Regions from separate parts of the Mesorhizobium sp. B283B1A genome, predicted to be linked through region 3. Evidence: predicted binding sites of a transcription regulator. Region 3 holds the regulator's gene; each other region holds the start of a gene.
The links. The regulator LexA, encoded in region 3, represses DNA repair genes until DNA is damaged. The targets are predictions, from matches to a motif close to TGTTCNNNNTGTGTTCNG.
Positions count from the first base shown of each region.

Region 1: LB577_RS08615 (YifB family Mg chelatase-like AAA ATPase) is a predicted target of LexA. The motif match lies at 3,614-3,631, and genes of this name have one in related genera.
Region 2: LB577_RS25085 (DUF3072 domain-containing protein) is a predicted target of LexA. The motif match lies at 2,881-2,898, and genes of this name have one in related genera.
Region 4: recA (recombinase RecA) is a predicted target of LexA. The motif match lies at 1,578-1,595, and genes of this name have one in related genera.

Region 1 is NZ_JAIUIQ010000008.1:24,741-32,552, forward strand. It holds gene LB577_RS08610 (malate synthase G) at 1-1,097, shown strand, start outside; gene LB577_RS08615 (YifB family Mg chelatase-like AAA ATPase) at 2,000-3,532, opposite strand; gene LB577_RS08620 (glycosyltransferase) at 3,723-4,787, opposite strand; gene gshB (glutathione synthase) at 4,852-5,805, opposite strand; gene LB577_RS08630 (glycosyltransferase family 2 protein) at 6,029-7,273, shown strand; gene LB577_RS08635 (GtrA family protein) at 7,270-7,677, shown strand; gene LB577_RS08640 (class I SAM-dependent methyltransferase) at 7,689-7,812, opposite strand, start outside.
Region 2 is NZ_JAIUIQ010000036.1:2,874-10,685, forward strand. It holds gene LB577_RS25080 (AAA family ATPase) at 1-2,262, shown strand, start outside; gene LB577_RS25085 (DUF3072 domain-containing protein) at 2,637-2,846, opposite strand; gene LB577_RS25090 (DUF6894 family protein) at 2,985-3,242, shown strand; gene LB577_RS25095 (hypothetical protein) at 3,327-3,518, shown strand; gene LB577_RS25100 (hypothetical protein) at 3,716-3,871, shown strand; gene LB577_RS25105 (DUF6894 family protein) at 4,195-4,434, opposite strand; gene LB577_RS25110 (Crp/Fnr family transcriptional regulator) at 4,444-5,187, opposite strand; gene LB577_RS25115 (hypothetical protein) at 6,359-6,553, shown strand; gene LB577_RS25120 (hypothetical protein) at 6,607-6,951, opposite strand; gene LB577_RS25125 (polymerase) at 7,460-7,771, shown strand.
Region 3 is NZ_JAIUIQ010000018.1:71,004-78,815, reverse strand. It holds gene gltA (citrate synthase) at 1-273, opposite strand, end outside; gene gltX (glutamate--tRNA ligase) at 458-1,882, opposite strand; gene LB577_RS17260 (ComEC/Rec2 family competence protein) at 1,984-4,437, shown strand; gene lexA (transcriptional repressor LexA) at 4,431-5,183, opposite strand; gene LB577_RS17250 (GntR family transcriptional regulator) at 5,613-6,410, opposite strand; gene LB577_RS17245 (ABC transporter substrate-binding protein) at 6,537-7,523, shown strand; gene LB577_RS17240 (ABC transporter ATP-binding protein) at 7,605-7,812, shown strand, end outside.
Region 4 is NZ_JAIUIQ010000010.1:86,252-94,063, reverse strand. It holds gene alaS (alanine--tRNA ligase) at 1-144, opposite strand, end outside; gene recA (recombinase RecA) at 420-1,520, opposite strand; gene LB577_RS10865 (carbohydrate kinase family protein) at 1,801-2,745, shown strand; gene LB577_RS10860 (pseudouridine-5'-phosphate glycosidase) at 2,819-3,736, shown strand; gene LB577_RS10855 (TfoX/Sxy family protein) at 3,762-4,085, opposite strand; gene LB577_RS10850 (GFA family protein) at 4,178-4,675, shown strand; gene sufA (Fe-S cluster assembly scaffold SufA) at 4,810-5,190, opposite strand; gene LB577_RS10840 (SUF system Fe-S cluster assembly protein) at 5,295-5,687, opposite strand; gene LB577_RS10835 (cysteine desulfurase) at 5,693-6,934, opposite strand; gene sufD (Fe-S cluster assembly protein SufD) at 7,123-7,812, opposite strand, start outside.

The DNA.
Region 1 (7,812 bases), on a different contig from region 3:
TGCCGGAAGGCATCATGGACGCGGTGATGACGGCGCTGATCGCGCTGCACGATGTCGGGCCGAAGGGGCGGCGGATGAATTCGCGCGCGGGCTCGATGTATGTGGTGAAGCCCAAGATGCACGGGCCGGAGGAAGTCGCCTTCGCCGTCGAGATTTTCGACCGCGTCGAAGCCCTGCTCGGCATGCCCGGGAACACCATCAAGATGGGCATCATGGACGAGGAGCGGCGCACCACCGTCAACCTCAAGGAGGCGATCCGCGCCGCACGCGAGCGCGTGGTGTTCATCAACACCGGCTTCCTCGACCGCACCGGCGACGAGATCCACACCTCGATGGAAGCCGGCCCGATGATCCGCAAGGGCGACATGAAGCAGGCCGCCTGGATTTCCGCCTACGAGGCCTGGAATGTCGACACCGGGCTCGAATGCGGGCTGGCCGGCCATGCCCAGATCGGCAAGGGCATGTGGGCGATGCCCGATTTGATGGCGGCGATGCTGGAACAGAAGATCGCCCATCCCAAGGCCGGCGCCAACACCGCCTGGGTGCCGTCGCCGACGGCGGCAACGCTGCATGCCACGCATTACCACAAGGTCGATGTCCACGCGGTGCAGGCGGCGCTGAAGAGCCGCCCGAAGGCGAAACTCGACGACATCCTCTCGGTGCCGGTCGCCGTGCGGCCGAACTGGACGCCCGACGAGATCCAGCGCGAACTCGACAACAACGCGCAGGGGATTCTGGGCTACGTCGTGCGCTGGATCGACCAGGGCGTCGGCTGCTCCAAAGTGCCCGACATCAACGATGTCGGGCTGATGGAAGACCGCGCCACGCTGCGCATCTCCTCACAGCACATCGCCAACTGGCTGCGCCACAAAGTGTGCTCGCAAATCCAGGTGCGGGATTCGCTGCAACGCATGGCGGCCATCGTCGACCGCCAGAATGTCGGCGACCCGCTCTACCGGCCGATGGCGCCGGATTTCGACAGTTCCATCGCCTTCCAGGCCGCCTGCGACCTGGTGTTCAAGGGCACAAGCCAGCCCAACGGCTACACCGAGCCGGTGCTGCACGCGCGGCGGCTGGAGCTGAAGGCGGAGGCCTGAGCGCCCCTCCCCCTTGAGGAGAGGGCGGCCGGAAAGGCGGAAGGGTCCGGCGTGAGGTGCGCCAACTCCCACCCTTCGCCGATGCTCGGCTCGTCCAGAAGAACTCCGAGGGGTCGTACTGCCGACCCCACCCACGCGGTCACCTCCGTCAAGGGGAGGGAGCGCTACTACGCCCTGTACTCAGGCGCTTGTAGGTAGCCATTCCAAAGAAAACGCCGACTCCCACGGCCGTTGGGCTGATCCACCACCCATCATGGTCGAACCCCCCTAGAAGCCATGCAAGGAGAACGGCCACGGCAGCCGAGATAAATCCACCCGCGGCTAGAGACACGGTGGTTCTACCGGTTGCGGCTTGGGTTGGTCTACCTGTGCTATACTGGCTGTCCGGGTTCGCCCAAAAGTTACGCTTGATCTAGCCTTCAGTAAAGGAATGCGCCAAGGCGGTAGTGTCTCAGTTTGAAATTTGATCAAGATGGATGAGCGAAGAAGACGGTAACAAGTGCGAGCCCACCGAAACTGCAGATAAAGACAAGGGCGCTATACGCGATCACTCGGCGCGCGGTCAGGAAACGGGGCGACCAAAAGTCAGCATACCGACGTGCATCTCGCTTCCCCCATCGTTCACTCCATGGGAGATTCTGTTCATCAATCGATCCATAAGAATCGTCCCGCAAAAAAATGCTCAGCATTGCAGTGATAATGGCTGCGCCACTGAGCAGAGCGACCGCGGCGCAGAAAGTTACTGGAACAAACCGATGAGGATTGTTCGCCCACTCGTACTTCAAATTTCATCACTCCGCTTTTTGTAAGGGCCGCACTTGCAACCGAGACACTACCACCAAGGCCGCTGCATCCGCCCCGTAAGACAAGACGGTCCGTCATCTCGCTTCTGGCCACACCCTTCAAGCCGCCTGCGCCATCCGCTCCGAACTCATGCGATAGGAAATCGCTTCGGCCAGATGGATGCGGCCGACGGTTTCGCTGGCGTCGAGGTCGGCGAGCGTGCGCGCCACTTTCAGCACCCGGTGGTAGGCGCGCGCCGAAAAGGCGAGCTTTTCGCTGGCGTCCTTGAGCAATGACAGACCGGCGGCATCCGGCATGGCGATCTCCTCGATCATCGCCGGCGCGCAATGCGCGTTGGTGGTGGCGCGGGTGGCGCCGAGCCGTTCGAAGCGTTCGCGCTGGATGGTGCGGGCGCGGGCAACGCGCAGTGCGACCGCCGCGCTTTTCTCCGCCCGGTCGGGCCGGATCAGGTCGCTCGCCGAGACCGCCGGCACTTCGATCCTGAGATCGATGCGGTCGAGCAGCGGACCCGAAATGCGCGCCTGGTAGTCGGTGCGGCAGCGTTCGCCGCGCAGGCAGCGATAGCCCGGCTCGCCGGCCATGCCGCACCGGCACGGGTTCATCGCCGCCACCAGTTGGATGCGCGCCGGATAGGTGACGCGGTGGTTGGCGCGCGCGATCATGCAGTCGCCGGTCTCCAGCGGTTGGCGCAGCGCATCGAGTGTCTGTGGTGTGAATTCCGGAAACTCGTCGAGGAACAGCACGCCGTGATGGGCGAGCGATACTTCGCCCGGCCGTGCGCGCATGCCGCCGCCGACCATCGCCGCCATCGACGCCGAATGATGTGGCGCGCGGAACGGCCGCCGGTCGGTCAGCTTGCCTTCGCCGAGTTCGCCCGCCACCGAGGCGATCATCGAGACCTCGAGCAGTTCCTTCGGCGCCAGCGGCGGCAGGATCGACGGCAGCCGCTGCGCCAGCATAGATTTGCCCGATCCCGGCGGCCCGATCATCAAGAGATTGTGTCCACCGGCGGCCGCCACCTCCAGCGCCCGCTTGGCGGTCTCCTGGCCCTTGATGTCGGCGAGGTCGGGCAGGTCCAGCGCCGAAGCGTGGATGCCGGCCTCCGGCCGCGACAGCACCTGAGTGCCGCGGAAATGGTTGGCGATGGCAATCAGGCTGCGCGGTGCCAGAATGTCGAATTCCCGCCCCGCCCAGGCGGCTTCCGGTCCGCAGGCGAACGGGCAGATCAGCCCCTTGCCCTCGGCGTTGGCGCCGATCGCCGCCGGCAAGGCACCGGCCACGGCGGTAATCGTGCCATCGAGCGAGAGCTCGCCGAGCACGACATAGCCGGCCAGCATGTCTCCGGGAATGGCGCCAAGGGCGGCCATCAGGCCGAGCGCGATCGGCAGATCGTAGTGGCTGCCCTCTTTCGGCAGGTCGGCGGGTGCCAGGTTGATGGTCACCTTCTTCGACGGCATCGACAGCCCGGACGCATGCAGCGCCGCCTGCACCCGCTCGCGGCTTTCGGCCACAGCCTTGTCGGGCAGGCCGACGATGTGCATGTTGACCTTGCCAGGCGCGATCATCACCTGCACGTCGACCGGCACGGCCTCGATGCCCTGGAAAGCGACCGTGCGAACCCGCGCCACCATTTTTAAGCCCCCGGGCCGCAACCCCTACGATTGACCAAGAATGACCCCTCGCGGAGACAATCACAATTCTTCGGTCAAATCAAGAACATTACGAGAACAGGCAAACGCTGCGGTTGCAGGCGGATCGTGGCCGGTTGCAAAAGCGGAACATGGTTAAGACAAAATGAAAACGGCCGCTTCCGCTTGCCGTCTAAGCGGTGATGAAAGCATCGACCGTACCTGAAAGGGATCGATCGATTGCGATCTGGGGTGGAAGCCACTCCATGACAGGATATCGGAAAGGCCAAGGCATGGCGATCCGGCGCAAAGAGCCGCTTTCCAGAAAAATCTCATTTACAAGGTCTATGAACCGCCCGCGGTCCCGTTCAACTCGTTTCAAAGTTTGCGAACGAATATAGGTCCGGGGGATTCGCCGCTCCTTCAGGGCCAAGACAGCCTCCGCGATGGATCGAGGATCGGGTGGAACCGTAAGGCAATAGTCGTCATCCAGATAAAGGTCTCGGCCACCATGGTTCGGCGTCGTGACCACAGGAAGCCCCGCGAGAAGATATTCCGTGCTGGCGAACATTGGCCCCTCCACTTCGGAGAGACAAATTCCCACGGCTGCACGGTTTAGATGCATGTTCACTTGAGCCGGCGCCAATCGGACAGGCTTGCCGGTGCTGTCGAACTGATTGACAAACACGTGGCCCGGCGCGAGCTCCCTGTGCCGATTTATTCGTGCTCTTTCCGACTCCGCCGTCGATGACTCGATTGAATCGCGATAAAAGACAAATGCGCAACTCTGGATGCCAACCGACAGGTCGTGGCGTTTCCACGAAGCCAGTTGCGCGTTGTAGATTGCATCAAATTCCACAGCGATGTCGTCGAGCGGCCTGAATATGTATTCGGAGGTGGTCGAGGTCTTGTTGTGCAGGAAAGCGGCCTCACCGGACTGGTTCAACAGATCCACCTCGGCTTGTGTGTTGCACAGGAAGATCAGCGAGTGACGGGGGTTCCTAAGCCTATGCAGAACGGCATAGGTCCGGATCGTTTTGACGCTGGAATTGTTTTCGATGGACCAGGTTGGCGAGATGAGAAACCAGGCGCGATGGCTGCGTGGAAGGTGAGGCATATGACTTGCCAATCCGAGGGGCGTACCGGACATTCCCGAATAGGATATGAACGGATCGTCCGACAGCAAGCTTGCCTGAAGAGCAGGTTGCGCCTTCGCGGAAGGACGCCCTTTCCGGAGGTTGCGGCGATGGCGCAGCATAGCTCCGACAATCTCGAATCCGGTAGGAGGGCGGTACCCGCGCCGTAGAGTCAACATGCGGCGATTACGCGGCCGACTTCAGCCGCTTCCCCTCGACCGCATCCCAGAACAGGCTGGCGATGTCGGCGCCGCCGAAGCGCTGCACTTCGCGCACGCCGGTCGGCGAGGTCACGTTGATCTCGGTCATGTAGTCGCCGATGACGTCGATGCCGACCAGGATGAAGCCACGCTCCCTGAGCGACGGTCCGATGCGGGCGCAGATCTCGCGCTCGCGTTCGGTCAGTTCGGTCTTCTCGGCGCGGCCGCCCACATGCATGTTGGAGCGGGAATCGTGTTCCGCCGGCACCCGGTTGATGGCGCCGACCGGCTCGCCGTCGATCAGGATGATGCGCTTGTCGCCCTTGCGCACGTCCTTGAGATAGCGCTGCACGATGTAGGGCTCACGGAACATCTGGCCGAACATTTCGAGCAGCGAGGCGAGGTTGCGGTCGCCCTCGAGCAGATGGAAGATGCCGGCGCCGCCATTGCCGTAGAGCGGCTTGATGATGATGTCGCCGAACTCCTTGCGGAAAGCGGCGACTTCGAGCGGATCCTTGGTGATCAGCGTCTCCGGCATCAGGTCGGGAAACTCGGTGACGAAGATCTTTTCCGGACTGTTGCGTACCCAGGCCGGGTCGTTGACGACCAACGTCCCGGGATGGATGCGCTCGAGGATATGTGTCGTGGTGATGTAGTTCATGTCGAAGGGCGGATCCTGGCGCAGCAGGATCACATCCATCTCCGAGAGGTCGGTGCGCACCTTTTCGCCCAGCGAATAATGGCTGCCCTTCTCGTCACGCACCTGCATCGCCTCGATGCGGGCAAACACCTTGCCATCGCGCATCGACAGCCGGTCGGGCGTGTAGTGGAAAAGCTGGTGGCCGCGCCGCTGCGCTTCCAGCGACAGCGCGAACGAGGTGTCGCCGGTGATCGACACGGTGGAGATGTGGTCCATCTGGACGGCGATTTTCAGCTTCATGGCAAGTCCCCAGCACAGTCGACGAGAGCGATATAAGGGTCCCGGCGCCTTCTGCCAATCGCCACATCCGGAAGATCGACAACAGCAAGACGCAAACCCGCACACCCGATCCCGACAAGGCAAGTGCCTGCGTCATCGTTTTCTTAAGCCTTCCCATACAAGAATAGGCCTCGAATATCCCAACGGCAGGCGCCGGACGGGGATCCCCGATGGAACAACGACCATGAACGCGCTCACCGCCATCCGCGCCGCCTCGACCAAACAGCTTGAACTCACCATCCTGATGCCGTGCCTCAACGAGGCCGAGACATTGGCCGTCTGCATCGGCAAGGCCAGGGCTTTCCTCGACAAGGCCGGAATCCTGGGTGAGGTGCTTATCGCCGACAATGGCAGCACCGATGGCTCGCAGGAGATCGCTGCCCAAGGCGGCGCCCGCGTCGTCCCGGTGGCGCAAAAGGGCTATGGCGCCGCTCTTCTGGGCGGCATCGGCGCCGCCAGGGGCCGCTTCATCATCATGGGCGATGCCGACGACAGCTACGATTTCGGTGCGCTTGATGCCTTCATGGCGCGCTTGCGCGACGGCGCCGACCTAGTGATGGGCAATCGCTTCCAGGGCGGCATCGAAACCGGCGCCATGCCGCCGCTGCATCGTTATCTCGGCAATCCGGTGCTGAGCTTCGTCGGCCGCCTGTTTTTCCGCATCAGGACCGGCGACTTCCACTGCGGCCTGCGCGGTTTCAACGCCGACAGCATCCGCAAGCTCGACCTGCAGACGACGGGCATGGAATTCGCCAGCGAAATGGTGGTGCGCAGCGCGCTTGCCGGCCTGCGCATCGAGGAAGTGCCGACCACGCTCAAGCCTGACGGCCGCAGCCGGCCGCCGCACCTCAGGACCTGGCGTGACGGCTGGCGGCATCTCAAATTCCTGCTGGTCTACAATCCGCGCTGGATGTTCTTCATACCGGGCACGGTGCTCGCCAGCCTTGGCCTGTTATTTGCGGCTTTGCTGGTGTTCGGACCGCTGCGGGTGATCGACAATCTTTCGCTCGACCTCAACACCTTCGTCGCCGCCTGCTTCATGATCATCACCGGCATCCAGCTCATCACCTTTGGCGCCATATCGCGATACTATGCCGAGATCACCGGCATCCTGCCGCGCAGCCGAGGCTCAGATTGGCTGACCAGGACCATCAGCACCGATCGTCTTGCCGCCAATGCCGGCATCTGTTTCGCCGGTGGCGTGCTGTTCGTCGGCTATGCCGTGCTGCGTTGGGCACATCTTGGCTTCGGCCCGCTGAACGATTCCGAAATCCCGCGCATCGTCGTGCTGGGCTTGAGCCTGATCGTCATTTCGTTCCAGGCCTTTTTTTCGGCATTCCTGCTCGGTGTCCTGGAGATCCCGGTCAAGCGGCTGAAAGCCGGCCAGCCCACCGGATCAGGCGAATCCGTCGCGACTGCTGAAAAATGAACCAGCTCGTGCGAAAATTCGCCGCGGTACGGCTTATCCGGTTCGCCGTCGTCGGCATTGGCGCGGCGCTGCTGTTCTTCGTACTGTCGTGGGGCTTGGTGTCGGCCGGCTTGCCGCCGTTCGTCGGCAGCGTGATCGCCTATATGCTGGCCTTTGTCGTGGCCTATTCGGCACAGCGTGGCTGGACGTTCGAGGGACAGCACGACCATCGCCGTGCATTGCCACGTTACCTCGTCAGCCAGTTGGCCTGCGCAGTGTTTGCGGGCCTATTGGCCCATGTCGCGGTGTCGGTATTTTCCGCGTCGCCGCTGGTGATGTCGGCCGGTATCACGGTCGCTGCGGGCGCGGCGAGCTATGTGCTTTCATCGGTTTGGGTTTTTCGCGACGAAAAAAGAGCCGCGTGAGAGTGTTCGCTCTAGCGAAGCGACGCGACGAAGTGCAAACCCCTGTCGAACAGCAGGTTTGCCGGGAAGGGATACAGCGACAGGTTTTCTCGCCAGCTTTGGGCTTTGAGTCCGATCCCGTCGAAAATCGCCTCC
Region 2 (7,812 bases), on a different contig from region 3:
AGCATTTCCGAGCATGGACCCCACGTCGACATGGTGCGCTTCCCGGACGCAGCCTTCGTCGAGCTCAAGGTCTTTATCCCCTCGTTGAACAAGCGCGCCACTGTCATCAGGAAGGTGTCCGCTCCACACAAACCCAAGATCGTTCCCGACGAGCCCGAGATCAGGGCCGTGTTCGACGAGCTCGCCGAACACCCTGAGATCACGTTGGCCAGGCGCGACATCCTTCGCTTCATCCTCGTCGAGCCGAGCAAGCGCTCAGAGGAGATCCAGACGATCTTGAAGCTCGAGGAAATCGGGCAGACGCGGGCCGCGCTCAACAGCGCTCAGAACAAGCTTGCGAATGCTCTCAAGTCGGCAAGTGGTCAGGTCGCGTCCAGTCGGTCGACCCTGCAGCGTCACCTCGGCAGCGAGAACAATGCTATCGCGGAACTGCTCCAGTCGGTGAACCAACGCCGTACCGTGCTGGGGCTCCCTTCTATTGTCGACCTCACGCCCGAGACCAAGGTGGACGATGGCATCGCCGACCCCGACAAGGTCATGGCCTTCAACAAGTCCTCCGCATTGCGCGACCTAGACGCCCTGCAGGAGGCAAGCATCGGCGTCTCGGATCTGGTAGTTGGCGATAGCACCGCCATTCTCTCGGGTATCGAGCGCCTCGAGCGAGATCCAGCTCTATTGTCGTCGCTCCAGCGGCGAGTCCTCATTGAGAAGGGCCTGTCGTTGGTTGATGGCCCTGAGTGCCCGCTCTGCGACCATCAGTGGCCCGATGAAGAACACCTCCTAGGGCATCTGCGGGCCAAGCTCACGAAGTCGGACGATGCTGGCGCGCTGCAGCACACCCTTTTGCGCCACGGCGCTGCCGTTGGGAGCCAAGTAGAGGCACTCTTGGCACTTCTGCGACAGGCCCATCGCCTTGCCAAGGGCGAGGACGACATTGCAGCCCTGGAAGCGATCAACAACTGGGGCAAGGAGCTCGGCAGCCTGAAATCCGACCTAGGTAACTTTGACGGCTTGATCGGGCTGAAGGCTAGTTTGACCGAAGAGTGGCATAGTGTTCCATCCAATGTCGTCGATCGTCTCGCGTCACTGCGCCGGACGATCGAGGCCAAGCCTGACCAGAGCGCTGCAGTCGAGGCTCAGACCTTCCTGACGACTGCCCAATTGCGTCTGGAGGACTACCGGGCGAGCATGCGCGCTGAGGCCGCCGCCAAGCGTGCCAGTGTGATGGCCAAGATCGCCTACGAAGAATACTGCACCGCGATGGAGGACGAGCTAAACGCGCTGTACGCCGACATCCAGGCCGACTTCAGCAGCTTCTACCGAATGCTGAACGAAGGCGATGAGGCTAATTTTACCGCCGAGCTTAAGCCAAGCGAGAGCCGCGTCGATCTGAACGTAAATTTCTACGATCGCGGGCTCTATCCGCCGGGCGCCTACCACAGTGAGGGCCACCAAGACGGCATGGGCGTGTGCATGTACCTCGCGTTGATGAAGCGGCTGTTCGGTAAGGACTTCACCGTCGCCTTGTTGGACGACGTGGTCATGTCCGTCGACTCGGATCACCGTCGCCAGTTCTGCAAATTGCTTAAGACCCACTTCCCCGACACCCAGTTCGTCATCACGACGCACGACCGGCTGTGGGCGCAGCAGATGCGATCGGATGGCTTGGTCAGCGCCAAGACTTCGCTCGTCCTGTATGGCTGGAGCGTCGACACGGGACCGCTCGCCGAGAGCAGCACGGATGTCTGGGAGGAAATCGAGGCCGCACTCGCGAAAGGCAGGGCGGACGTTGCTGCGGCAGCGTTGAGACGTTACCTGGAATATGTGGCATGGGTGCTGGCCGACGACCTGGGTGCACGTACCGTGTTCCACGCGGACGGAAAGTTTGAGTTGGGCGAACTGATGCCAGCCGTGCTGACGCGCAGCAAGGAGCTGTATGGCAAGGCTGCCGATGCTGCCCAGTCATGGGCGAACGAGGCCGCCAAAGCTTCTGTCGGAGAACGAAAGGCAGCTCTTGCTCAGGCGAGTCAGGCAAGCAACGTCGAGCAATGGGCGGTGAACCCTGCCGTGCATTTCAATGCGTGGGCGAACTTCGGGAAGAAGGACTTCCTCCCCGTCGTTTCGGCGTTCAAAGACCTGCTCGGAACCCTGCGATGTTCGGACTGCGGGATGTGGCTCTACGTGACGCCGAGAACCGCACCGGATGCCTTGCGTTGCGACTGTACGGCGATCAACTTCAACCTCAAAGGCAAACCGAAGTAGGTCTGATCGACCGCGTTGCAGTCTGGGCCAATGGCCACACTGATCAGCCGATGGCCAAACGCAGCGCCGACATGAACGCGGTGGGCATCTGCTAAGCCGTGTTGCTTGTCGAAAGCTGCCCATCCCCGAACACCTCCGTTTTGGCCGTCCGGCATAGCCAATTCGAACGGCAGCTTTTGGGAACTTGTCGCGGCTGCCTGAGCTGCCGGAATGAGGCGCAAAGCGGACAATCGCTTAATCCCAGCCCTGCTAAATCGAGCCGGCCATTCGCAGGCTGCAGGCGGGAGGCCATACTTCGGAAAGCCATCTGGTGCGGCCGCGACGGGCATTTGTGACCGTCCTTGACCACACATTTCAACTCCAGAGCGGCGCCATCAAAGCTTCAGCTTCGCCCTTAGCGCATCAATTCGCTTGGAGGCCTCTGCTTTGCTGAGATCTTCGGCGTAACTTTTGTCGTCGTCCGCCTGTTCGCACAATGTTTTGAGGTAGGAAGCCTGCGACGGAGTCATTGGCTCGTCACCAGTCGTCCATTCGTCAGGATCCTTCTTGATGTCGTCGCTTTTTGCACGGTCTGAGGCTTGCATTTCGTTCTCCTCATTCGGAACGACAGAACGCGTTTGATCTGCTTTTGTTCCTTGTTCTAAGCCGCCGTATGCATTTGGCAGGCTAGGTATGAGGTAGGCCGCCAGGAAACATTTCTCCGGGTTTGTGATTAGGAGCGCATGGCCCGCTTCTTCTTCGATCTAACCGACAACGGAACCTCATTCCCGGACACGGAAGGCACCGACCTTCCAAGCCTAGAAGCTGCCGAAGACGAGGCGGCAAGGGCGCTGCTCGAAATAGCTCGAGACAACATGCCCGATGGCGCGTACCGCCAAGTCGTATTGCATGTTCATGACGGTACGAGCGCCCTAGTTTTTGTTGTAAAGGTCACGTTCGAGCTAATGCGCAACGGGTCTCTACCTGCCCGATCAGTCTGATTCCGTACAAGCATTTATTATTGAAAGATGGCCTTCAGCGGGCTTACAAATTCGGCTTGACCATTACTTTCAGGGGAGGCTGCGATGGATTGCGTGAAGCCAAATGGCAATGCTCACCCTAGCGTTGGATTGGTCGAAGCCTGCGGAGAATGGCAGGTCCATGTAGTCGAAGACGGGCAGGAAAAATCCCTTTCATTCGACCTTAAGGCCTTCGCAGTCGCCTTTGCTGAAGGCCAGCGAATACGCCTGCATCTCGACAAGATCGTGCGACTGTAACGGCGATGAGAGGCTACCAGATTTGCGCCCTTTTGGCCGCTACCAGTCCCGCCAATGGAGTGTGCTGTCCGCTGCCGCGAGGTCGACCATTGCCCAGCATAGACGTTCCATCACTCCATACGATGCCCAGGATTCCTGAGCGCGAAGAGGGAACTCTTCCAGCATCTCGAAGTTCGGGCTCGCACAGGAGAACCGAGATGCCCATCAATACAGCTGCCAACGACAATCGTCTTGCGAGCAAGAGGCCGGTCAAGGCGACCGAAGCCACGCTTAAAAATCAAATAGAAGAGGCCAGAGCGCGGCTTAGATACAAAATGGCACGGCGGGCGATGAAACTTAAGGGGAAACACTGAGATGCCGTGGTCGAGCGATGACGGCCGTAACGAGCGAGCTACAGCGGCTGCGACACTTATCGTAGAAAAAGAAAGGGCCGAACGCGTTGCCAAAACTGCGCGGTTGAAAGAAGCCCGTCTGGCACAGGAACCAACCGTGCCCTCGCCGATGAGGCGCAACTCAAAAGCTACGAAGAAGGTGCGCCGGATTTTTGTGGCAGGCTAGGAGGTGCATGACTCGCAATCACAACCGCCCAGCAGGAGCGCAGGTGGCGGCCTGTCGGCAGGCCCCTGCCTATGGCGTCTTCACGCGCTCGCACGACCTAGAAGGAAAACCGGGTAGCTCAAAGCCCGCTCAGCTTCTTCTGAAGGGTGATGCTCAAGCTCAGCAGCCTTTCACCAGTCTCGTCCCTGACATAGATCGCTAATTGCTGGCCATCGAGGTCCTTAAGGAATTCTCGCGCCAAATCTCTGAGCCCCTCCATGCCCTCTCGGCATGCTGCCTCTATCCCATCACATTCGATCCCCTCATCATCTTTCATGATCTCGTCGCGGACACTGCTGTCAAAGAAATATCTCGCCATGGAACACCTCTACTGCCACAACGCTTCAGCGGCCCTTTGGTGCAGATAGGTGCCATCAAAATCCCCGGCGCGAACGAGCCCAGCCCAGTCGGTTGCATGAAAACGCGAGCCCACGGTGGATATCAGACCGTCGCGTCTAAGATCCTGAAGGATTCGGTTGACGTGCACGGTGGAAAGGCCAAGCGCATCGCCAAGCGCAGCCTGCGTTATCGGAAGGCGGGCCACATGATCTTCGATGCGGCCGACGGCGCGGAGGCGGACAATGAGTTCGCACAAAATGTGAGCCATGCGAGCATAGCCGTCGCGTCTTCCGACGTTGGTGACCCACTCTCGATAGATCGCCGCGTCAACTACTGTCGAGCGCCAAAGGACGGTCGTTATCGAAGGATGCTGGTCGCAAATAGCGCGAAGAGCGTCATGCCTCATGAAGCCCACCTGAGAGGCCATCAGAGGCGTAAAACTGCAATCCATAACGGACAGGTGCAGTCCATGAAGGTCGGGAATGTCGCCGGGAACAAAAAAGGAGGTGATTTGGCGTTTGCCGTCGCCTGTCATTTTTGTCGACCCTATCAAGCCGTCCAGAACAACAAACGAAAGCGTCGGACGGTCGCCCTCGCGCAGAATGTCTGCGTTGGCCTGATATTCCTTCTCCTGAATTGCCACGTTTCCCAAGATCGCAGTGTCTGATGGTCCGAGGTCAGAGATCGTCTGGAGCTTGCGGATCAAAATGTTTGAGGAGGGAATTTTTGTCATCAAGAACCTGATTGGGTTGGTGCCCAACTTACAGTGGGCACTAATGTTCCCCCGCTGCCCAGCCCGAAGAGAGGACAGCCAGAGGTCGGCATTACGACCCTAACGGGAGCTGGACGGTGTTCGACGTGTTTACCGGGCAGCCAGCGGATGCGTGGGGGGCACCGGCAGAATGCCTTAATCAGGGCTACGCCGAGGATTTGGCAGCCCTCCTGAATTCAGAAGACCTCAAGCGTCGTTTGTCGCAAGGGAGAGTCGCCTGATGGCAGACACCGACAGGTCCTTGTTGTCGGCGCGGGTCAGTTCCGGCTGCCAGTAGATATTCCGGTTCAGAACCTATGCATCCGGGAATGGGGACCGAGCGCAAACGTGCCGTGCCCACTCTTTATTTTAGGCAGACTCGAGGTGCGTGACTATCATAGGTGATTGTGCCTGCGGGTGACGCCGAGTAATGGACAGCTCACAGTAGCTTCCGAGAGAGGACCGAATGTTGTATCCGGGTCGATTTTTGGGGCCGAGCGATATCGTGAAGCTTGCCCACGTGTGTGAGACAGTCTGCAATGAGCGCGGCGTAGCGCTTGCTTCGCAGGACGGAGAGCGCATAGCTGCACACGTCCTCCGGCTTTTTATGAATGGCATGACCGCGGAGAGCGAACTGCTCGACGCTGAGAGGAACTGGGCTAGGCGGCCTGACCTGTCGCGACAGGAAATTCCTGCCAACTACGCGGACATAAGGGACGCCGCGTGACTCGTACTCCTCAAATGAGGGGTAGCGTCTCTTGTGTCGCCACCATGAGCGAAAGGGACGGGTCCCTTGAAGACCTTGGAGTCGAGGCCATCAGCGTCGCTGGCCTTGCCACCACAGGCGTTTGCCAGCGAAGGCTCCATCTACTGGACCGGAGTTGTCAGTTGGTTGAGAGTAGGTGCCCGCCGCCTCTCGCGTTTGGTGAGATCGTCGCGAATTTGTCCGCCACCGTTTTCCTACTGATTGCGGCAATCGTGTTCCTACTGTTCGGGAAACCGATTTGGCCGGAACGGATGGGCCTCTTGGTGATTGTCCTGCCTGCGGATGCATTGCAAACCGGTGCCGTCAAGACCATGCATCTGATTTGCCACACAGTGTTGATGTCAAAGTCGCTCAGCCGCGACCGGTTGGCCGCTGACGGAGATTTCCATGGTCGGTGGCAGTGAAAGCAGGAGGACGAAGCTGGATCGGCTCGCCTCGTCCGTCCCAAAGCATGAATTCGAATTTCTGATGAAGCTTGGCAAAATGACCCGCGAGGAAACGTTGGCGTTGATCGAAAAATACGACGGCGACCGGACTGAAATTTACGCCGATCTGGCGCGCAACGCCGCTCGGCGAGCTTAGCCGAGCCGTTGCTGCGCAGAATTCTAGCGCGTCAGGTCCAATGTCCGACCTGGTCAGTACGGGCAAACCCGAACGCGTTCCTGCACCCGGTGGTGATGACGCCAATGCCTCACCCACCTCACGTGGCAACGGCCATAGTGCCGATGCCGGTAGTAGTAGCGATGCGGGTAGCGGGCAACGTAGCCGGGATAGTAATCGCGATAGCGGGGGCCGTAATAGCGGCCGCCATAGTCGTAAAACGGGCCGCCGCCGTAGAAGGGGCCACCGCCGAATGGGCCGATGCCGCCGAACGGACCAAAAAAGCCCATGCCGGGGCCGAAGAACTGTGCATCCGCAGGCATGACTGTGACTGCGGCCGAGGCGACGGCAATCACCGAAGCAAGTAACAGGTTTCTCATGGCAACCTCCCAGAGAGCCGATCACCCAGTAAACCTCCGCAGGGGCCGTATGTTCCCAATCGCTAATATTCTCTGCGCGCCATCTGCAAGTAACCTTCGTCAGGAGAGCATGCTTTGAACCACTCCGCTGGCTTCATAACGTGCGTCGCTCCAGGAACCCGACTCAGCCGTTACGCCTCTGTCTTCGAGCATTTTAGATGATTGCATCCTGACCCTTGTTTGTCAGGAATGACAGAGAGGCAGGCTTGCCACTGGCCGTGATGCCACCTGAGCGAAGTCCGAAGCTGTTCAAAGCGGGGCCGCTCCGGGTTCACCGTCGCAGAACCCGAAGGGATGATGCCCGGCTTGCCTCGATGGCGGCTTGGGATTCGGCTCTTCAGCCGTCTGAAGAATGTCCGACCTGCAACATCCTTAGCAATTGGGACCGAAGTCCGATGTCGCCGTAGCCATTGGTCCCAGCGCGCAACAAAACACCCGCCGAGCGCATTTGCCATACGGACTGGCGACCATGAGTCCCTTCGTCGTCAGTTTGGTCACGAACACCCGCCGCATCGGCGGCGGGTGTTCATTTGCCACGGAGCGAGCGATGCAGATCGGCGAAATTATCGCAAACCTATTGGCCGCCGTTCTGTTGATATGCGTGATCGCAGTCATATTCCTCGTGGCCGGTAAGCCGCTATGGCCAATTCGCGAGGCCAAGATGGTCATAGTGCTGCCACCGGACGCAATCGCGACGGCTTCCATCAGCGCGCCGACGCATCCCCCTCTGCCCGATAGAGTCGATACCAGAATCGTGCAACCCAGACCCCGACAGCACTGATTGCTGTAGGCTTGGCTTGCGGGGTTCTTCTCTTTCGACGT
Region 3 (7,812 bases):
GGCCAACTGGTCGATCGGATAGCCGCGGTGCAGGAGAATGCCGGCATCGCCATCGATAAAGGTGATCTCCGACTCGCAGCTCGCCGTCGAGGTGAAGCCGGGATCGTAGGTGAAGGCACCGGTGGTGCTGTAGAGCGAAGCGATGTCGATGACGTCGGGTCCGACGGAACCGCTTCGCACCTTGAACTCATGAGTCTTGCCGCCGAATTCCAGCTTTGCCGTGGCCTCTTGGGTCTTGCCGCCAAATTCCAGTTTTGTCGCAGCTTCGGTCATTGCAAACTCCTTCTCGTTTCCTCATGCCGGCAAAGGCAAATTCTGCAGAGCGACACGTCGAAATCACCGCAATGCGCGTATTCGCCACCGCATTTCAGGAGGGTGCGTGCCAGATTGGGCCAGGACCTAATGTTGCACTGCGAAACCCGCCTTTCAATGCCAATCTTCTTGGGCCAGTTTGCTCCTAATCGATTTGATCGGCTATGCGCGCCAGGCTCTCCTCGCGCCCCAGCACGGCAAGCACGTCGAACACGCCTGGCGAGGTGCTTTTGCCCGTCAGGGCGGCCCGCAGAGGCTGCGCCACGGCGCCAAGCTTGTGGCCACCGGCCAGCGCGTAGTCGCGGATCGCGGCCTCCGCGGCCGCGGCCGACCAGTCGCCCGACAGCGCGTTCAAAGCTTCGTGAGCGCCGCGCAGGATCTTGCGGGCATCGTCATTGAGCAGGAGTGCCGCCTTGTCGTCGATCGGCAGTGGCCGCGTGCCAAACAGGAAGGCGGCGCCGTCGACGAGCTCGACCAGCGTCTTGGCGCGCTCCTTCAAGCCGGGAAGCGCTGCCAGCAGTTGCGCCTTGTTGCGGTCGTCGAGGCGCGCGGCCATCGCCGGGCCGCCCTCGAGAAAGGGCAAGGTGGCGATGAAGATGTCCAAGAGTTCGGCATCGGCCATGCCGCGCATATGGGCGCCGTTGATCGCCTCCAGCTTGGCGAAATCGAAACGGGCCGCGCCCTTATTGACGTCGCCTATGTCGAACCAGGACACCATGTCCTCGATCGACATGATCTCGTCGTCGCCGTGGCTCCAGCCCAGGCGCGCCAGGTAGTTGAGCAGTGCCTCCGGCAGGTAGCCCATGGCGCGGTAGGCTTCGACGCCAAGCGCGCCGTGCCGCTTCGACAGCTTGGCACCGTCGGCGCCATGGATCAGCGGGATGTGCGACATCGACGGCACATCCCAACCCATGGCGTTGTAGATCACGGTCTGGCGGGCGGCATTGGTCAGGTGATCGTCGCCACGGATGATGTGGGTGATGCCCATGTCATGGTCGTCGACGACGACGGCATGCATGTAGGTCGGGTTGCCATCGGAGCGCAGGATGATGAAGTCGTCGAGATCCTTGTTGGGGAAGCGCACCTCGCCCTGCACGCGGTCGTGCACCACGGTCTCGCCCTCGGTCGGTGCCTTGACACGGATGGCGCCCTTGACGCCGGGCGGTGCCTCGGACGGATCACGATCGCGCCACTGGCCATTGTAGCGCGGCGGCAGGCCCTTGGCGCGCGCCGCTTCGCGCATCGCCTCGAGTTCGGCGGGGGTCTCGTAGCTGTAATAAGCCTTGCCCAGGCGCACCAGCTCCTCGGCCACTTCGCGGTGTCGCGGCGCGCGCTCGAACTGCGAAACCGCCTCGCCATCCCAGCCCAGACCGAGCCAGGTGAGGCCGTCCAGGATCGCCGCCGTCGCCGCCTCGGTCGAACGCTCCCGATCGGTGTCCTCGATGCGCAGCAGCATCGTGCCGGCGGTATGCTTTGCGTACAGCCAGTTGAACAGCGCGGTGCGCGCGCCGCCTATGTGCAGGTAGCCGGTGGGCGAGGGGGCAAAACGGGTGACGACCTTGTCGGGCATGGAACTCTCGGGAAGCGTCTGGGGCGGGTGTGGGTGCGCGGACTTTCGCGCGTCGCGCGTTCATGTAGCATAGGGCGTCAGGGGTGCAAGGGGCAGACCCAATGGCTGGACGAAGCCGGGGCTTGGATCAGGGCGAGGACGCCGTTGTCGGCGTCAGCGAGCGGTCCCTGTTTGCGATGCCGCTGCCGGCCTCGCTGCCGACGCAATCGCCTCTCGTGCCGGGTTCCGGCAACCAGCCCGCACCGGATATCCCCGCGCCAATTCCGTCGCCGGCCGGCAGGATCGTGCGTGTGCGTCGGCAACTCGGCCGGCTGTCATTGCCGCGCCTGCGCAACGGCATCACTGCGGCGGCGGAGCTGGAGCTTGACCGCGGCATTGGCTTCCTGCTTGTGCCGGTTTGCCTTGCAATCGGCGCGATCGGCTATTTTTCCCTGGCAGCCGAACCGGACTTCGCCAGGCCTGTCGCGGTGGTGGCCCTCATGGGCTTCCTGGCGATTGTCTCGCGCTCGTGGCCGAAAACCCATCTGTTCCTGACGGCGGCATTGCTGTGCGCGCTTGGCTTGCTCGCCGCCAAGGTCGAGACGTGGCGCACGGGAACCCAGATGCTGGGCTCGGAAATCTCGACGCAACTGAGCGGCCGCGTGGTCTCGATCGAAGAGATGGAGACCGGCCGCATCCGGCTTACCATCGACGTGACGTCGACCGCCCGGCCGAAACTGCGCTACGCGCCGGAAAGGGTCCGGCTTTCGACACGCAAGATACCGCCGGAAATGACCGCCGGCTCCCTTATTACCGGCTATGCCAAGCTGTTGCCGCCGACCGGTCCGGTGCGGCCGGACAGCTATGATTTCTCCTTCGACAGCTATTTCGCCGGCATCGGTGGCAGCGGGTTCTTTCTCGGCAATCCAAAAGTCGTTGCAGCCGACGACGCTGGCATGCCGCTGTCGGCCCGCCTTTCATCAGCGATAGAGAACGCCCGCGAAGCCATTGCCGACCATATCAGGGGCAGCGTCGGCGGCGCAGAAGGCGAGATCGCGGCGGCGTTGATCGTCGGCGTGCGCGCCGGCATCCCCGACGAAATCAACGAAGCGATGCGGCGCACCGGCATCTATCACATCATCTCCATTTCGGGACTGCACATGGCGCTGGTCGCCGGCACCATCATGGGACTGCTGCGCGGCGCCTTCGCGCTGTTCCCGGACTTTTCCGCGCGCCGGCCGGTGAAGAAATACGCGGCCGCGGCAGCACTTTTCTCGATCGCCGCCTATCTCGTCATCTCCGGCGTCGTCGTCGCCGCCGAGCGCAGCTTCATCATGCTGGCGGTGATGCTGATTGCCGTCCTGTTCGATCGCGCGGCGCTGACCATGCGCAATCTGGCGATCTCGGCGATCGCCGTCATCCTGGTCTCGCCGCATGAGGTGGTCGGCCCGAGCTTCCAGATGTCGTTCGCCGCGACCGCGGCCCTGGTTGGCGCCTATGCCGGCTGGGCGGATCACCGGGCGGGAAAGACCAGACCGCCGCCGCCGAAGCGCTCCTTGCCGGGTTTCCTGACGCGCAAATTCCTGCTGGCGACAGGCGGGCTGGCCATGACGTCGATCATCGCCGGCAGCGCCACGGCGCTGTTTGCCATCTGGCATTTCCAGCGGGTGTCGCCGCTCAGCCTGTTCGCCAATCTGGCCGTCATGCCGATCGTCTCACTCGTGATGTTCCTGGCCGTTGCCAGCGCGCTGCTGATGCCGTTCGGCCTGGACGCGCCATCCCTTTACCTGATGGGCAAGGGCCTGACCGCGATGATCGCCATTTCGGCGTGGATATCGGAACGCTCTCCGGTCGATGCGGTCGGGCTCATCTCACAGCAATCCGTTCTGCTGGTGGCAATTGCCCTGGTCATCGCGACGATGGCGACGACGTGGCTGCGGCTTGCAGCGCTTCCATTCGCGCTCGCCGGCTTGCTGGTGGTGTCCGACACGCGCACGCCGGATGTGCTGGTCTCGGAAGACGCGCGGCTGGTCGCGCTGCCGATCGGCGGTGGCGAACTCGCGGTCAGCCGGGCCCGGCCGAACGAATTCACCGTCGACAACTGGAAACGCGCGCTGAGATCCGAAACCATCATCCTGCCGGAGATGTTCGACAAGGCGGATGGACAATTCGATATTGCCGATGCCGTCAGCCTGCCGCCGGGAGCGCCGTTCTATTGCACCGACGGTGTCTGTCTCGCCAGGCACCCGTCCGGTGCGATCATAGCGCATGTCGAAGACCGCAAGGATACCTGGAAGGCCTGTGGCTTCGCCGACCTGATCATCGTCAATGACGCAACGGCCTACGACGCCTGCCACAATCCGCTGGTTCTCGTCGTCACCAAACGGCAGCTCGCCCGCAAGGGCAGCGCGGCCATCTTCTTCGACCGCCAATCTGCCACCGGTCCGCCGACCATCAGTTTCGCGGTGGACAGTCCGTATCGGCCCTGGCACGCGCAGCGAAAGTTTTCGCGCGAGGCGAGGGGCCTGCAGCCCTATCGCAAACCTGACAAGCCAAGTGCCGTGCCGGCTCAGTAGCGCCTGATCAGCCCAACGAGCTTGCCCTGCACTTTGACCCTGTCTGGCCCGAAGATGCGCGTCTCGTAGGCCGGATTGGCGGCTTCAAGCGCAATCGAGGCACCCTTGCGGCGGAACCGCTTCAGAGTCGCTTCCTCCTCGTCGACCAAGGCCACGACGATCTCGCCCGGGCTCGCCGTATCGGCGTTGCGGATAATGACAGTGTCGCCATCGAAGATGCCGGCCTCGATCATCGAGTCGCCCTTGACCTCCAGCGCATAGTGCTCGCCGCCCATGATCATGTCCGGCGGCACCGAGATAGTATGCGTCTGATGCTGGATGGCATCGATGGGCACACCGGCAGCGATGCGACCCATGACCGGGATGGACACCGCTGGAACCGCATCGTCGTCATTGCCGGCAGCGGCAAAGCGCGACGGTGCCGGCTTGATTTGGCGGCCGAGGCTGCCCTGACCGAGACCGCCTTGGCCGAGACTTCCCTGGATGACGCTTGGAGAGAATTTCTTCGCCGCGTTGAGGCCCGGCGCGATCGAATCGGGCAGCCGCAGCACTTCCAGCGCACGCGCCCGGTTGGGCAGCCGGCGAATGAAGCCGCGTTCCTCCAGCGCCGTGATCAAGCGATGGATCCCTGATTTGGAGGCGAGGTCGAGCGCCTCTTTCATCTCGTCGAAGGAGGGCGGAATACCGCTTTCCTTGAGCCGTTCATGAATGAACATCAAGAGTTCATGTTGCTTGCGTGTCAGCATGGCGGCCCCCAAGGCATCTGGACAAGGTTTTGATCCAGAATGGTTCTGATCCAGAATCGAAAAAACAAACCCAGAACAAACACTATCTGTTCCAGTTGTGTTCTGCAACCGTTTAAAGTTTAGTGAATTTGGTAAGAGGGCCGTAATCATTTGCAGGGCCGGACAGGCCGGAAATCGGGGATTTTCGCCCGTTGCCGCCCGTCGCCCGCATTGAAATGTCTTGGTTAATAGCCTGCGGCCAGTCTTGCGACATGGCTCGGCATCAGCGGACGGCTGACCCTGGCGAGGCCGATTTTCGCGCCTGCGATCGGCTTGCCTGCCGTGAACGAAACGAAATCAAAACGCCAACAATCGCCGGTTCGGAAGCAGCCAGCCGATCGCGGGCTTCGGCAATCTCGTCGAGCGTCGGACGATGCGGAGGCGCCGAGATCATCCGGCAACCGCTTTCAGGCTGCCGGCGCGCCCGACGTCCTTGTTCGCGTCGCCGTCCTCGGTGTGGACATAGACGTGCAGCGTATAGCCGATGTGGGCCGTCATCAGCGCTTTTGCCCGCTCGACGTCGCGATCCAGGGCGGCTTCCATGATTGCCGTGTGGTGCTCGATCGCCATCGCCTCGCGCAGCGCGTTCATAGCCTCCTCGTAGCCGTCCTTGAGGCCGGCCGCGGCCCGCAATGTCGGCGCCAGCCCAAGAAAGCGATGGTGCCGGCGCAGCTGATCCGAGATCGTCGAGCGAAACCGCAACAGCCAGCTGGACGTCGCCGCACTCAGCAACGACGCGTGAAAAGCCTCGTGGTTCTCGTCCCACTGATCGACGGCGGCATCCGAGGGGTCGTCCACCGCGGTCTTGCACCGGGCGAGCCGGTAGTGCGCGGTGACAACCGCGTCTTCCCACTCCCGGCCGCCTTTCTCCATCGATTCCTGGAAGAGCGGTATCTCGACGACCATCCTCGCGCGCGCCAGATCCTCAAGTTCGGCGCGGGACACGGGGGCGACCGCAAAGCCGCGATTGCTGATGGCGGTGACCAGGCGTTCGGCTTCGAGGCGCGACAACGCTTCGCGCAGCGGCGTCCAGCCCACTCCGTAGGTGCCGCGCAGAGCGCTGAGCTTGAGCGGGGCGCCCGGCATGAGACGGGTGGTGAGGATATCGCGCCGCAGAAGCTGGTAGGCGGCTTCTGTCTTGGTGGAGTTCTTCTGGTCCTGCATTGCGATCCATTCGTTCTCTGCCATTGGAGAAATTATATATGATGGTGGGTGATGGCAAGAATTATATATAATGTTTGACATGCGCCGAGGGACTGACCATGATCGCTGGAGGTGCCCCGAGGCGGCGCTGATCAAATCTGGGAGGAAATGATGTTGAAGTCGAAATCCGCATGGCTGTCAGGATTGGCCCTGGCAGGCGCATTGATGGTCAGCGCCGGCAGCGCCGCGGCCGATCAGATCCGTATCGGCATTGCCAATTTCGGCGAGCATCCGCAATTGAACGCCGCCATAGCCGGCTTCAAGAAGGCGCTGACGGACAATGGCTTCGTCGAGGGCAAGGACGTCGTCTACACGGAGAGCCATACCAATTTCGACGCATCGCTGGTGCCGCAGATGATCGCCAAGCTGCAGGCCGAGCAGCCCAAGCTAATCTACACCATCACCACGCCGGTCTCGCAGATCGCCAAGAAGGCACTCGCGGGCTCCGGCATTCCGATCGTCTTTGCCGCGGTCACCGATCCGGTGGCGGCCAAGCTGGTGCCGTCGTGGGACGCGGGAGATGAAGGTATGACCGGCGCCAGCGATCTGCAGGATGTCGCCGCGGTGATGGCCTTCACCAAGAAGCTTCTGCCGAACGCCAAGCGCTTCGGCGTGCCTTACAATCCAGGCGAGGCCAATGACGTTGCCCTCGTCGAAAAGATCAAGGCGGCGGCGCCTGCGGCCGGCTTCGAAGTCGTGGAGGTCGGCATCGACAACGTCAATGACATCCAGCAACGCATCGCCTCGCTCGCCGGCAAGGCCGACGTTATCTATGGCCCGGCCTCGAACCTGATCCAGCCGGCGATCGCCGCCGTCTCCGCGGCCGCTCGCCAGGCCGGCATCCCGGTCGTCAACTCCGACGACAGCGCGGTCCGCAACGGCACCGTACCGGCAAGCTTCGCTGTCAATTACACGCAGGTCGGCGTCAATGCGGGTAACATCGCCGCCGAGATCCTCAAGGGCAAGGATCCGAAAACGATCGCGCCATCGCGCCCGGCCTACAAAGACCACATGGCGCAAATCTCCCGCAAGGCGATGGCCGCGTTCGGCATCGAGATACCGGCTTCGATGGCCGATTGCGGCTGCATCGTCGACTGATATCGGGACTGAGGGGGGGGGGGGGGGGGGGGGGGGGGGGCCCGGGGGGGGCGCCGCCCCCCGTCAGGTCAGGGAGGAACGATGCTCGAGATCCGATCCGCGCGCAAAGTATTCTACAGGGGCCAGGCCGACGAGAAGATCGCGCTGGACAGCCTCAGCCTGTCATTGGCGACTGGCGAGTTCGGCATCGTCATCGGCTCCAACGGAGCCGGCAAGAGCAGCATGCTCAACGCCATTTCCGGCGCGCTGATCCTCGATTCCGGCAAGATCCTGATCAATGGCGCCGATG
Region 4 (7,812 bases), on a different contig from region 3:
GTTCTTGAACTGCACCATGCCTGCATTGGTGAACATCAATGTCGGGTCGTTGCGCGGCACGAGCGGGCTCGAGGCGACGACCTCGTGGCCCTCCCTGCGGAAATAGTCGAGGAATGTCGACCGGATTTCGTTCACGCCACTCATGACTGCTGCCTTTTTTCGCGAAAACCGCCGGCGACCCGGCGGAAATGGGCTCTGCTTTTTGCAGAGATAGATTCCAGAGATAGATTGGGCCTTTTAGCGGGCACGCTTCACCCTGTCCAGAAACACGGAATTGGGTCAATCCACCACCTTGCCGGCAGCCCAAAAACAAAAACCGCCGGCGCGAAGGCCGGCGGTTTTGGACGCGGTACTATAGAACTCGATTACATAAGCATTGGATCATAGGCAGGAATTATGGCCGAACTCCGGCCATTGGCCTACATCGCGCCGGCTTCATCCTCGAAACCGTCGTCGCCATTGCCCTCAGAGCCACCATTTTCGAGGAATTTCTCGGCGATCAGCCCGGCATTCTGCCGCAGCGCCAGTTCGATCTCACGCGCCGTATCGGGATTATCGCGCAGGAACAGTTTTGCATTTTCGCGGCCCTGGCCGAGACGCTGCGAATTGTAGGAGAACCAGGCGCCCGATTTCTCGACCACGCCGGCCTTGACGCCGAGATCGACCAGTTCGCCGGTCTTGGACACGCCTTCACCGTACATGATGTCGAATTCGACCACCTTGAAGGGCGGCGCCAGCTTGTTCTTGACCACCTTGACGCGGGTCTGGTTGCCGACGACCTCGTCACGGTCCTTGACCGAACCGATGCGGCGGATATCGAGGCGCACCGAAGCGTAGAACTTCAGCGCATTGCCGCCAGTGGTGGTTTCGGGCGAGCCGAACATGACGCCGATCTTCATGCGGATCTGGTTGATGAAGATGACCATGGTGTTGGAGCGCGAGATCGAGGCGGTGAGCTTGCGCAGCGCCTGGCTCATCAAACGTGCCTGCAGACCCGGCAGCGAATCGCCCATCTCGCCTTCGATTTCGGCGCGTGGGGTCAGCGCCGCGACCGAATCGACCACCAGCACGTCGATGGCGCCGGAACGCACCAGCGTGTCACAGATTTCCAGCGCCTGCTCACCGGTGTCGGGCTGTGAGATCAGGAGGTTTTCGAGATCGACGCCGAGCTTGCGGGCGTAGACCGGATCGAGCGCATGCTCGGCATCGACGAAGGCGCAGATGCCGCCCTTCTTCTGGGCTTCCGCCACCGTGTGCAGCGCCAGCGTCGTCTTGCCCGAGCTTTCCGGCCCGTAGATCTCGATGATGCGGCCACGCGGCAGGCCACCGACGCCGAGCGCGATGTCGAGGCCGAGCGAGCCCGTCGGCACCGTCTCGATCTCGACGACCTGCTCGTTCGCGCCAAGCCGCATGATCGAGCCCTTGCCGAAAGCCCGCTCGATTTGCGACAGCGCCGCATCCAGAGCCTTTGATTTGTCCACTGCCTTATCCTCTACAAGCCGCAAAGAATTCTGAGCCATGATACATCACCCCTTGGTCGTCAATGAAGGCCGGACAATCCGTAATCCCTACCATTTTGTACCTTTTTTGTTCTCGTTGGGCAAGAGGGATCAAACATCTGAAAAACAAGCGATATCCGGATTTGTTCTTTTTTCGTACCAAGAGATCGAACAGCGATGCACCTCGCATTGGGCCAGACAGTTCGATTGTTTCGGTTCGCCGAATCGCTGTCTTGCGTGCGAAACTCCATCCGCAGCCTAACGCTTGTGCGGCAGGAATAACAAAGGGCATATCGCCGGCATGGTGAAATCCGCAAAGATACTGGCCGTGGGCGGCGCCCATATCGACCGGCGTGGCCAGGTGTCCGGCGCCTATGTGCCCGCCGCGTCCAATCCCGGCACGATGCGCGAGGATGTCGGCGGCGGCGTCTTCAATGCATTGCGCAGCACAGTGCGGCGCGGCGTGTCGGCCTCCCTGATGTCGATGCGCGGCGGCGATGCGGCGGGCGATACCGTTTCGCGCGCCATAGCGGAAGCTGGCATCGCCGATCTGTCGGCGGTGTTCCTCGACCGAACCACGCCGAGCTACACGGCGCTGATCGACCGCGAGGGCGAACTGATCGTCGGCTTTGCCGACATGGCTCTCTACGACCTGGCGTTTCCCAAGCAGATCAGGCGTTCCAAGGTGCGGGAGGTGGTCGCTGCCGCCGATGCTATCTTGTGCGACGCCAATTTGCCGTCCTCCGCGCTGGAGCGGCTCGTCGCACTCGCCGCGGGCAAGCCGGTGTACGCGATTGCCATTTCGCCGGCCAAGGTGGTGCGGCTGATGCCGGTGCTCGGCGCGCTGGCGCTGGTCTTCATGAACCGGAGCGAGGCCATCGTGCTGGCGGGCGTCAACGCAAATGCCACGAATAAGGATGTCGTCGATGGGCTGCGCTGCAGCGGTCTCAGAAGCGGTGTGGTCACCGCAGGTGGCGGCGCGGTGCTGGGTTTCGACGAAACGGGCGCCTTTTCGATCCTGCCGCCTGCGCCGAGAAAAATCGCCGATGTCACCGGAGCCGGCGACGCATTGGCGGGCGCAACGATCGCGGCCTTGCTGCGCGGTCTGCCTTTTCGCGAGGCCTTGCGCGACGGCGTCGCGGCGGCGACGCTGGCCATCGAAAGCGCCGATGCCGTTCCCGATTTCAGCGAGGCATCCTTCGTGCAAGCCTTGGCCCTTGTGCCGGATGCGCAGGAAATGGCATGAGACCGGCAAATTCATGGTCCGCAGCGCCGGCCAGCGTCGAGATAGACGCGGGCGCTCCAGCTTGGAGATCCAGATGAACCCGGAAACCGCCCACCCCTTCATCGACGTCCATGCGCCGGTGGCGCGGGCCCTCGCCGCCGGCCAGCCGGTGGTGGCGCTGGAAAGCACCATCATCACCCATGGCATGCCTTACCCCGACAATGGCGCCATGGCGGCGGATGTGGAAAAGATCATCAGTGACGGCGGCGCCGTGCCGGCGACGATCGCCGTGGTCGGCGGCCGCATCAAGATCGGCCTCTCGGATGGAGAGCGGGAATCGCTGGCCATGACGGGCGATGCCATGAAGCTGTCGCGCGCCGATCTCGGCTTCGCCGTCGCCCAAGGGCGCACCGGCGGCACAACGGTCGCCGCCACCATGATCGCGGCGCACATGGTCGGCATAAAAGTGTTCGCCACCGGCGGCATCGGCGGCGTGCACAAGGGGGCGGAAAAGAGTTTCGATATCTCTGCCGACCTCGACGAACTGGCGCGCACGCCGGTCATCGTCGTCTCGGCCGGCGCCAAGGCGATCCTCGACATCGAAAAGACGCTGGAAGTACTGGAGACGCGCGGCGTGCCTGTCGTCGGCGCTGGCTGCGAGACGATGCCGGCCTTCTGGTCACGGCAGTCGCCCTTCCGCGCGCCGCTGACCCTGCACAAGCCGGAAGAGATCGCGCATTTCTTCCGGACCAGGGCTGCACTGGGCTTGAATGGCGGCATGCTGATCGCCAATCCGGTGCCGGAAAGCCACGAAATCCCGGCCGAAGAGATGGCTGGCTACATCGAAGCTGCGCAGAAGGCGGCAGAGGCGCTCAATGTGACGGGCAAGGCGGTGACGCCGTTTCTGTTGTCGAAAATCCTCGAACTGACCGGCGGCCGCAGTTTGAAGACCAACATCGCCCTGGTTGAGAACAATGCATGGCTGGCGGCGCGGATTGCGAAGGCGCTGTAGGGCGGCCAATGTCGGCAAGTTGGCATCACTTCCCAGCTCTTCGCCCCGCCTCATACGCGCGGCGCGCCCACACCGTCATCTCGTCGGGATCATCGAAAGCACTGTCAGGAATGCTCCAATAGGGCATGGCGACCAGCTTGCCGTGGCGAGAGCCGGTGTAGGTCCATTGCTTGCAGCCGGCAGCTTCGAAATCGGGCGCGCTTTGTTCATCCGCCTTCAACAGCAATTCGCCGCGCAGCACGATGGCGACGATGACACCATCGAAGTAGATGCCCTTGCCGCCGAACAGCTTGCGTATGCTGACCGGGCCGAGGCCTTCGAAGAGTTCGGCGATGCGTTCATTGTCCATGCCGCGATCATGTCATCGGCGTCAGAGCTTGTCATCGCCGCAACCAAAATCATGCTGACAGGTTGAAAGAGGATCGATCGGAGTTTCCCGCCATGCCTGTCCTGCTCAAAGGCTCGTGCCGTTGCAATGCCGTCCGTTTCGAGGTGGAGAGCCACACGCCGGTGCCGTTCATGCTGTGCTACTGCTCGATCTGCCGCAAGCAGCAGGGCGGTGGCGGTTTCGCCATCAATCTCGGCGCCGACTATGAGACCCTGAACATCCGGGGCAAGAGGAGCCTTGGCGTCTACCGCGCCGAGATCGAGGACGACGAGCATCCGCATTGCGAAGTCTCGACCGGCGAGCGCAATTTCTGCAAGAAATGTGGATCAGCACTTTGGCTCTACGACCCGACCTGGCCGGAGCTGGTGCATCCCTTCGCCTCGGCGATCGACAGCGACCTGCCGAAACCGCCTGAAAAGGTGCATCTGATGCTGAAATACAAGGCGAACTGGGTCGAGCCGGATGTCGGCAAAGGCGACAAGACTTTTGACGTCTATCCCGAGGAATCGATCGCCGACTGGCACAAGCGGACGGGGATGTGGGTGAAGTAGCGTCCTTCTCCCCGTTTTACGAGGAGAAGATGCCGGCAGGCAGATGAGGGGCGGAGCTAACTCTGGAGAGGCTGGCTCTGCCCCTCATCCGGCCCTTCGGGCCACCTTCTCCCCGTAAACGGGGCGAAGGAAGGTCAGGCCGAAGCGCGTGCCTCGGCCAGCGCCTTCAGGTCGGCCGGCTTCAGCTCGACAGATTCGCCGCAGCCGCAGGCCGAACTCTGGTTCGGGTTGTGGAAGGTGAAGCCGGTGCGCAGCGTCGTCTGCTCGAAATCCATCTCGGTGCCGAACAGAAAAAGCGCAGCCTCGGGTGCCACATAGACATGGGCGCCGTCGCGCTCGATGTGGTCGTCCTTGGTGTTGGGCTCGGTCACCAGGTCGACCGTGTATTCCATGCCGGCGCAGCCACCCTTCTTGATGCCGAGGCGGATGCCATGCGCGTTCTCACGCGTGGCCACGATCTCGCGCACCCGGTCGGCGGCCTTTTCGGTCATGGTGATGACGGCAAAGCGTCCCATTCTTTTTCCTTCTCCATTCCATGCAGGTTCAAGGCCTGCCGAATGATTCCTCACCTAAAATGGTGAAGTTTTACCGCTGGCGCAAGTGCGCCTTCCGCTTGCACTTAATACCAGCCCACCGCGACCTGCGCCTCTTCTGACATGCGGTCGGGCGACCAGGGCGGGTCGAAGGTCATGTTGACCTCGACGCCGGAGACGCCTTCGACGGCGCCGACGGCATTTTCGACCCAGCCCGGCATTTCGCCTGCCACCGGGCAGCCGGGGGCGGTCAGCGTCATGTCGATCTTGACCGAGCGGTCGTCCTCAATGTCGATCTTGTAGACAAGGCCGAGCTCGTAAATGTCGGCGGGGATTTCCGGGTCGTAGACCGTCTTCAGCGCGGAGACGATGTCGTCGGTCAACCGCGCCAGTTCGTCGGCGGGAATGGCGGACGCCGAAACCACGGCGTTGGCGGAGGTTTCCGCGGTGGTCTCGGCAGTGGGGCTCGCGTCATCCATCATCGTCACCCGAAGAACTTGCGCGCTTTTTCAAGCGCTTCAGCCAAAGCGTCGACTTCGGCCCTGGTATTATACATGCCGAACGATGCCCTGCATGTGGAGGTTACGCCGAAGCGTTTCAACAGCGGCTGGGCGCAATGGGTGCCGGCGCGGACCGCCACGCCTTGCCTATCTATCACCATCGACACGTCATGGGCATGAATACCCTGGAGTTCGAACGATATGATGGCGCCCTTGCCTGGAGCGTCGCCGAAAATGCGCAGCGAGTTGATGGCGCGCAGCCGTTCATGAGCATAGATCTTGAGGTCTTCCTCATGCGCGGCAATGCGCTCGCGGCCGATCTTTTCCATATACTCCAGCGCGGCACCGAGCCCGATCGCCTGGACGATCGGCGGTGTGCCGGCCTCGAAGCGGTGCGGCGGCTCATTGTAGGTGACGATGTCTTCCGTCACCTCCTCGATCATCTCGCCGCCGCCCATGAAGGGGCGCATGCCCTGGAAAATGTCCTTCTTGCCATAGAGCACGCCGATGCCCGAGGGCCCATAGACCTTATGGCCGGTGAAGACGAAGAAGTCGCAGTCGAGGTCCTGGACGTCGATGGGCATATGGACAGCGCTCTGGCTGCCATCGACGAGCACCGGAATGCCCCGCGCGTGCGCGATGCGCACGATTTCCTTGATCGGGGTCACCGTGCCCAGCGCGTTCGACATCTGCGTGATGGCGACCAGTTTGGTGCGATCGGTCAGGCGCTTCTCGAATTCCTCGATGTGGAAGACGCCGAGATCGTCGACCGGCACCCAGACCAGCTTGGCGCCCTGCCGCTCACGGATGAAATGCCAGGGCACGATGTTGGAGTGATGCTCCATGATCGACAGCACGATCTCGTCGCCCTCGCCGATGTTGGGCATGCCATAGCCATAGGCGACCGTGTTGATCGCCGAGGTCGTGTTCGAGGTGAAGACGATGTTGTCGGTACTCGGCGCGTTGAGAAAGCGACGCACCGTTTCCCGCGCCTTCTCATAGGCGTCGGTGGCCGCATTGGACAGGAAATGCAGGCCGCGATGGACGTTGGCATATTCCTGGGAATAGGCATGCTGGATCGTATCCAGCACCACCTGCGGCTTCTGCGCCGAGGCGCCATTGTCGAGATAGACCAACGGCTTGCCATAGACTTCCCGCGACAGGATCGGGAAGTCGCGGCGGATCGCCTCGACGTCGTAAGGGATGTTTTCGACTTTCTGGTCCATTTCAAAGTCCTTGCCGTCCAAGGCCGCGTTCCTCGCAATACCCCTCATCCGACCGAGCTTCGCTCGGCCACCTTCTCCCACAAAGGGAGAAGGAAGAGCGCCCAACCTTCTCCCCTTGTGGGACAAGGTGGATCGGCGCATAGCGCCGAGACGGATGAGGGGTGGCTTTGCCGGGCCCCATCCAATAATTACCCGTGTGCCACGAACCAGTTGTCGAGCCGCGCCTCGAGCGCGTCGACGATCGCTTCGTCGTCCAGTTCCTCGATCACCTCGGCGACGAATGCCTTGACCAGTAGGCCCCGGGCGCTCTTCTCGTCGACACCGCGCGCCATCAGGTAGAACAGATGGTCGTGGTCGATCTCGGTGACGGTCGCGCCGTGGCCGCAGACGACGTCGTCGGCGAAGATTTCGAGCTCGGGCTTGGTCGAGAACTCGCCATCGTCCGACAACAGCAGCGTGTTGCAGGCCATCTTGGCGTTGGTCTTCTGCGCATACTGATGGACGTTGATGCGGCCCTGGAAGACGCCGCGCGCTTTGCCCGTCACCACGTTGCGGACGATCTCGGTCGAGGTCGTGTGCGGCACGGCGTGATCGAGCACCATGGTCACGTCGGTGTGGGTGTCGCCAGCCAGCAGATTGATACCGCGCAGCTTGAAATCGGCGCCTTCGCCAGTTGTCCTGACCACGATCTCCTGGCGCACCAGTCTGCCGCCGGCATTCATGACGAACAGGGTCAGTTTCGCGTCCTTGCCGATATGGGCCTTGAACTGCGCCAGATGCGTCGCGGTCTCGGGCTGTTCCTGGACGATCAGCCATGTCACGTCGGCGCCCTCGCCGAGCACGAGTTGGCTGACCGAACTGGTCAACGCCGCACCCTC